DNA from 2 places in the Streptomyces sp. CAI-85 genome. Region 2 is predicted to be linked to the other one. Evidence: predicted binding sites of a transcription regulator. Region 2 holds the regulator's gene; the other holds the start of a gene.
What was found. Region 2 encodes HspR, which represses chaperone genes until heat shock. Its sites were predicted from a motif close to TTGAGNNNNNNNNNCTCAA; they were not measured.

Region 1 (3,409 bases), on a different contig from region 2:
CGTCCGCCATCACATTGATCGTCTGGGCCAGGTCGCCCAGCTCGTCGCGGCGGTTCTCGCTGACCCGGCGGGTGTAGTCGCCGTGCGAGATGGAGCGGGCGACCGCGTTCATCTCGTCCAGCGGAGCGGTGAGGGAATGCGCCACGAACTGCGTGATGAGCAGGGTGGCGATCATCGAGAAGACCGTGATGAAGCGGAGTTCCGTCTTCGTGTGCACGGCGATCACGGACAGCCCGGTGGTGATCAGCACCGAGACGACGACCAGCGCGCCGAGCTTGGTCTTCACCGAGAACGGGCGCACTTTCCCCCAGGACTCCCCGGGGTCTCTCGGACCGTCCGCGCCGCTCATGGCGTGGGGGTCTCCAGCGCGTAGCCCACACCGTGCACGGTGCGGATCCGCTCGGCGCCGATCTTCCGGCGCAGCGCCTTGATGTGGCTGTCGACCGTGCGGGTGCCGGAGGCGTCCGCCCAGTCCCAGACCTCCGCCAGCAACTGCTCACGGGAGAGCACCGCGCGCGGGGTGTTGGCCAGGCAGACCAGCAGGTCGAACTCGGTGGGCGTCAGATGCACGTCCTCCGAGCGGACCCGGACCCGGCGCTGCGCGTGGTCGATCTCCAGCTCGCCGAGGCGCAGGATGCCGCTGCGGGGCGTGGTCGCCGCGATCGCGGCGCGCTCCACCCGGCGCAGCAGCACGTGCACGCGCGCGGCCAGCTCGCGCATCGAGAACGGCTTGGTCATGTAGTCGTCGGCGCCCACGCCGAGCCCGACCAGCATGTCGGTCTCGTCGTCGCGCGCGGTGAGCATGAGGACCGGCACCGGGCGGGCGGCCTGCACCCGGCGGCACACCTCGAGGCCGTCGAAGCCGGGCAGCATGATGTCGAGGATCAGCAGATCGGGCTGCCATGCCTCCGCGGTGTCGACGGCCGCGGGGCCGTCGCCCGCCGTTTGCACGAGGAATCCCTCGGCGCGCAGGCGGGCCGCGATGGCGTCGACGATCGTCGGGTCGTCCTCGACCACCAGAACGCGGCGCTGCGCGCCCTGGGTCGCCGTCGTCGTGCCGTTGTGCGCGGTGTGTGTCTGCTCCATCGCCCGCCCCTGAGTGTGCTTTCCGGAACCAGTGGGGTGGTCCCTTGTCTGCGCATGACTGCGGTTGACGCGTAAATGATCGGCGTCAGGCATGAAACGTACCCGGAGTCACCTCGCCTTTGCTATCCAGGTCGGACGGCGAGGTGCACGACGTCCGGCACGCCTCGGGCAACGGGGATCTCTTCGGTACGCACCTGCTGGAACCCGGCATTCCCCAAGGTTCCCTCGAATTCCGGAGAGGGCTGGGCGGACCATACCGCGAGCACGCCACCGGGTCTCAACACCCTTGCGCAGCGCGTGAGTCCGGTCACCGAATAGAGGCTGTCGTTGCCCTCGTCGACGGTCCAGCCAGGACCGTTGTCGATGTCGAGGCAGAGCGCGTCGAACGTGTCGCATGTCTCATTGACGTAGTCCAGCAGGTCGGCCTCCACGATCTTCGCGCGCGGATCGGCGAGCGCCCGCGCGGAGAGGGCGGCCAGCGGGCCGCCGCGGTGCCAGTCGACGACGGCCCGCTCGCGCTCCACGACGGTGACCGCGCCCCAGCGGGGGTCGGCCGCGGCGTGTGCGAGCGAGAATCCGACGCCGAGACCGCCGATCAGCAGTTCCGGGGCGTCCCGGCCGTCCAGGGCGGCGAGCGCGGCGTCCACCAGCAGGCGTTCGGAGCGGCCGTCGGAGGTGTCCATCAGGAAGCAGCCGTTCGCGATGATCTGGAGCAGCGTCCCGTGCCGGCGCAGCACCACCTCGCCGTAAGGACCCTCGCGACGGTCCAGCACTTCGGGGATGTCGTAGGGCGTCACCATCGGCCCATCGTGGCATTTCTCTGACGGAACGTTGACGGAACGCGAAGAGACCTGGTCGGGCGGGGGTGAAGAAGCTGTGCGGCATTGACGGACGGGCTGTGACTCCCTCCTTCGGCGATCGCCCGGTGAGCGTCCGGTGATCGCCCACAGCGAACGGGCGGTCGTCCCGGGAACATCCCGAGGCTCCCATGCATTGAGTCGGCATAGCTCAACTTGACTGCCGAAGGGGAGATCATGGCTTCGACGTCCGCATCGCTCACCCTGCCCGTACTGCCTCTCGATGACGAGGTCGTACTCCCCGGCATGGTGGTTCCGCTGGACCTCAACGACACCGACGTGCGCGCCGCGGTGGAGGCCGCTCAGGCCGCCGCGCGGTCCGAGCCGGGCAAGCCCAGGGTGCTGCTGGTCCCGCGGATCGACGGGACGTACGCGAGCACCGGCGTGCTGGGCACCGTCGAACAGGTCGGTCGGCTGGCCGACGGCGACCCGGGCGCGCTGATCCGCGGCCGCGGGCGCGTGCAGATCGGCGCCGGGACGACCGGCCCGGGCGCCGCGCTCTGGGTCGAGGGCACCCGTATCGACCAGAGCGTGCCGGAACCCCTGCCGGGGCACGTCACCGACCTGGTCAAGGAGTACAAGGCGCTCGCCACCGCCTGGCTGCGCAAGCGCGGCGCCTGGCAGGTCGTCGACCGCGTCCAGGCCATCGACGACGTCTCCGCGCTCGCCGACAACTCCGGCTACTCGCCGTTCCTGACCACCGAACAGAAGGTGGAGCTGCTGGAGACCGCCGACCCGGTGGCCCGGCTGAAGCTCGCCACCCGGCAACTGCGCGACCACCTCGCCGAGCAGGACGTCGCCGAGACCATCGCCAAGGACGTCCAGGAGGGCGTCGACAAGCAGCAGCGCGAGTTCCTGCTGCGCCGTCAGCTCGACGCCGTCCGCAAGGAACTGCGCGAGCTGAACGGCGACTCCAAGGACTCCGCCGAGGAGTCCGACGACTACCGCTCCCGCGTGGAGGCCGCCGACCTGCCCGAGAAGGTCCGCGAGGCCGCCCTCAAGGAGGTCGACAAGCTGGAGCGGTCCTCCGACCAGTCCCCGGAGGGCTCCTGGATCCGCACCTGGCTGGACACCGTCCTCGAACTGCCCTGGAACGAGCGGACCGAGGACTCCTACGACATCCAGGGCGCCAAGGCGATCCTCGACGCCGAGCACGCGGGCCTGGAGGACGTGAAGGAGCGGATCACCGAGTACCTGGCCGTGCGCAAGCGCCGCGGCGAGCGGGGCCTCGGTGTCGTCGGCGGGCGGCGCGGCGGTGCCGTGCTGGCGCTCGTCGGCCCGCCCGGCGTCGGCAAGACCAGCCTCGGCGAGTCGGTCGCGCACGCCATGGGCCGCTCCTTCGTCCGCGTCGCCCTCGGCGGCGTCCGCGACGAGGCCGAGATCCGCGGCCACCGCCGTACGTACGTCGGCGCGCTGCCCGGCCGGATCGTGCGCGCGATCAAGGAGGCCGGGTCGATGAACCCGGT
Region 2 (3,409 bases):
CGCCTCCCCGACGGCCCGTACGACGGTCCCGAAGAAGCTGGTGAAGAAGGCGCGCGGGGCGGCCGCGGGCCTCGATCCGCACGGGGCGGCGGTCGCCGTGTCCGCCCTGGTCGCCGACCGGGTGACCTACCTCCCCGGCGCCACCGGCGTGAACACCTCGGCGGCGGAGGCGTGGCAGCAGGGCGCCGGCGTCTGCCAGGACATCGCGCACCTGACCATCGCCCTGCTGCGCGGTCTGGGCCTGCCCACCCGCTATGTCTCCGGCTATCTCCACCCGGAGCGGGACGCGGAACTCCACCGCCCGGTGGCCGGACAGAGCCATGCCTGGATCGAGTACTGGGCGGGCGACTGGCACGGCTACGACCCCACCAACCGCACCCGCGCCGACGAGTCCCATGTGGTCGTCGGCCGGGGGCGGGACTACGACGACGTCACCCCGCACAAGGGCGTCTACCGGGGCGTGGCCGGCGGGCCGCCGGACGTGACGGTGGAGTTCACGCGCGTGGCGTGAACTCCACCGGGGACCTCAGGACTGCGGGTACTACGGGTGCTGCGGCTACTTCAGGCCGAGGGAGTTGCAGGCCGACTTGTACTTCTCGGTGCAGATGTCCTGCGCCGTGAAGACGCCGTCGGCGATCACGGTGTCCTTGAGGTTGCTCTTCGTCAGGGCGACCACCTGCACCAGCTTCGCCGGGATGTCCTTGTGGGTCGGGCTGTCGACCTTGTCGCGGGTCAGCGCCTCGAACTGGAGGGCGCGGCCCTGGACCTTGGCGACGGCGGCCTCGGCGGCGGCCTCCGCCTCGGCGCGGTAGGGCTTGTAGACCGTCATGTACTGCTCGCCGCTGACGATCCGCTGCACGCCCGGCAGCTCGGCGTCCTGGCCGGTGATGGGCGGCAGGCTGCTGCCGCTCAGACCGGCCGCCTCCAGCGCCTTGATGATGCCGCCGGCCATGGTGTCGTTGGCGGAGTAGACGGCCGCGATGTTGTCCTTGCCGATCTTCCCGATCGCCTCGGTCATGTGCTCCTGGGCCTTCTCCGGGCTCCAGTCGGCGGTGTCGTACTGCGCGGCGATGGTCACGCGGCCGCTCAGCTCGCTGAGCGCGCCCTCCTTGAACTGCGCGGCGTTCGGGTCGGTCGGCGAACCGTTGATCATGACGATCTTGTCGCTGGTGTCGGCGGTGCCGAGCGCCTCGGTGAGGGAACGGCCCTGCACCTCGCCGACCAGCTCGTTGTCGAAGGAGACGTACGCGTCGATCGGGCCCTGCGCGAGACGGTCGTAGGCGATGACCGGGATGTTCGCGTCCTTGGCCTTCTGCACCATCCCCGCGATCTTCTTCGAGTCGACCGCGTCGAGCAGGATGCAGTCGACCTTGTCGTCGATCATCTTCTGCATCTGCTCGTCCTGGACCTTGGCGCTGTTGGCGGCGTTGGCGTACGCCGTCTTGCCCTTGCCGTCGGTCAGCGCGGAGATCTTCTCCTTGATGATCGGGTAGTCGAACTCCGCGTACCGGGTGTTCGTCTTCTCCGGCAGGAGCACGCCGATGGTGACGTCGTTGCTGCGGGTCGGGGTCGCGTCCGCGCTGTCCGAACCGGCGTCGAGCATGCCGCACCCGGCGAGCGAGAGAGTCATCGTGGAGGCGACCACGGCTATGGCGATACGACGCATTCAGGGGCTCACTTCAGGTGCGTTCCGGACATGGGTGCGACATGTTGACCCAGGTGTCAGAAAAGACAACGCGTCGGCGCCCCCACCAGTCAAGCCGTACTACTTAACGAAGTGACAACATCACACTCCGCTTAGCATGTGAAGACGCATGGAGACCGAGCGAAGAGGGTACGCACTTCTCTTTACGGACTCTCCGCGCCGCGGGAAGCACACGGAAGAGGGGCCCGGAGATCTCTCCGGGCCCCTCTTCCGTGTGTGTATCGCCTCAGTCGGACTGCGGGCGCTTGGGGCGCCACACCACCAGCGCGCTGGTCTGCTGGACCTCCTGGTACGGGACCAGGTCGCGGCGGTAGGAGGCGTGGACCGCGGCCTCGCGCTGCTGCATGGCCGCCGCCGCGCCGTCCAGGGCCGACTCCAGTTCGGCGACCCGGGACTGGAGCGCGGCGACCTGGTTCTCCAGCTCGATAATGCGCTTGATACCGGCCAGGTTGATGCCCTCGTCCTGCGACAACTGCTGGACGGTGCGCAGCAGCTCGATGTCACGGGCCGAGTAGCGGCGGCCCCGCCCGGCGGTGCGGTCGGGGGAGACCAGCCCCAGGCGGTCGTACTGGCGCAGCGTCTGCGGGTGCAGGCCGGAAAGCTGGGCCGCCACCGAGATGACGTAGACCGGGGTCTCCTCGGTCAGTTCATACGGCCCACGAAAAGTGTCACCGCGTCGACGGCCATCCATCCTTATGCTCCCTTCGCGGCCTCGAACAGGTCCGCCCTCGGATCCTCGTCCGCGGTCGCCTCGCGATACGCCTCGAGCGCGTCACGAGCCTTCCCCGTCAGGTCCTTGGGGACACTCACCTCCACGGTGACCAGAAGGTCGCCGCGGGTGCCGTCCTTGCGGACCGCGCCCTTGCCCCGCGCCCGCATGGTGCGGCCGTTGGGGGTGCCGGGCGGCAGCTTGAGGGTGAGCGACGGGCCGCCCAGGGTGGGCACCCTGATCTCCCCGCCGAGCGCCGCCTCGGTGAACGTCACCGGCACGGTCACCGTGAGGTTGTCCTCCTTGCGGCCGAACACCGGGTGCGCGCCCACATGGACGACGACGTACAGATCGCCGGCCGGGCCGCCGCGCTCGCCCGGCGCGCCCTTGCCGCGCAGCCGGATGCGCTGCCCGTCCGTCACCCCGGCCGGGATGCGGACCTGCATGGTGCGCGAGGACTTGGCGCGGCCGCTGCCCTTGCAGTCCAGGCAGGGGTGCTCGGCGATCAGCCCGCGGCCCTTGCAGTCGGGGCACGGGTCGGTCAGGGAGAAACCGCCCCCCGAGCCCCGGGCCACCTGGCCGGTGCCGACGCAGGTCGGGCACACACGCGGTGTGCCGTTCTTGTCGCCGGTGCCGGAGCACGCCTTGCACGGGGCCTGCGAGGACATCCGCAGCGGGACGGTCGCGCCCTCGATGGCCTCGGTGAAGGTCAGGGTGACCTCGGTGTCGATGTCCTGGCCGCGCCGGGGCTGGGTACGGGTCGTGCCCCCGCCGCCGCGGTTGAACAGGCCGCCGAAGACGTCGCCGATACCGCCGCCGAAGCCGCCGGCTCCCCCGCCCTGGGGGTTGCCTCCGAAGAGGTCCCCCAGGTCGAAGTTGAAGGAGCCGCCGCCGGCGCCCGGACCCGGGCGGAACCCGCCGTTGCCGAAGAGGGCGCGGGCGTCGTCGTACTCCTTGCGCTTCTTGGGGTCACCGAGGACGTCGTTCGCCTCGGA

Region 1: a site for HspR is predicted at 2,080-2,098, ahead of lon (endopeptidase La). Genes of this name have one in related genera too.

The regions. Positions count from the first base shown of each region.
Region 1 is NZ_JAANNX010000029.1:2,927-6,335, forward strand. It holds gene G6W55_RS25270 (ATP-binding protein) at 1-349, opposite strand, end outside; gene G6W55_RS25275 (response regulator transcription factor) at 346-1,086, opposite strand; gene G6W55_RS25280 (spermidine synthase) at 1,209-1,886, opposite strand; gene lon (endopeptidase La) at 2,121-3,409, shown strand, end outside.
Region 2 is NZ_JAANNX010000098.1:9,087-12,495, forward strand. It holds gene G6W55_RS35550 (transglutaminase family protein) at 1-511, shown strand, start outside; gene G6W55_RS35555 (sugar ABC transporter substrate-binding protein) at 557-1,666, opposite strand; gene G6W55_RS35560 (heat shock protein transcriptional repressor HspR) at 1,932-2,396, opposite strand; partial or broken gene dnaJ (molecular chaperone DnaJ) at 2,399-3,409, opposite strand, start outside.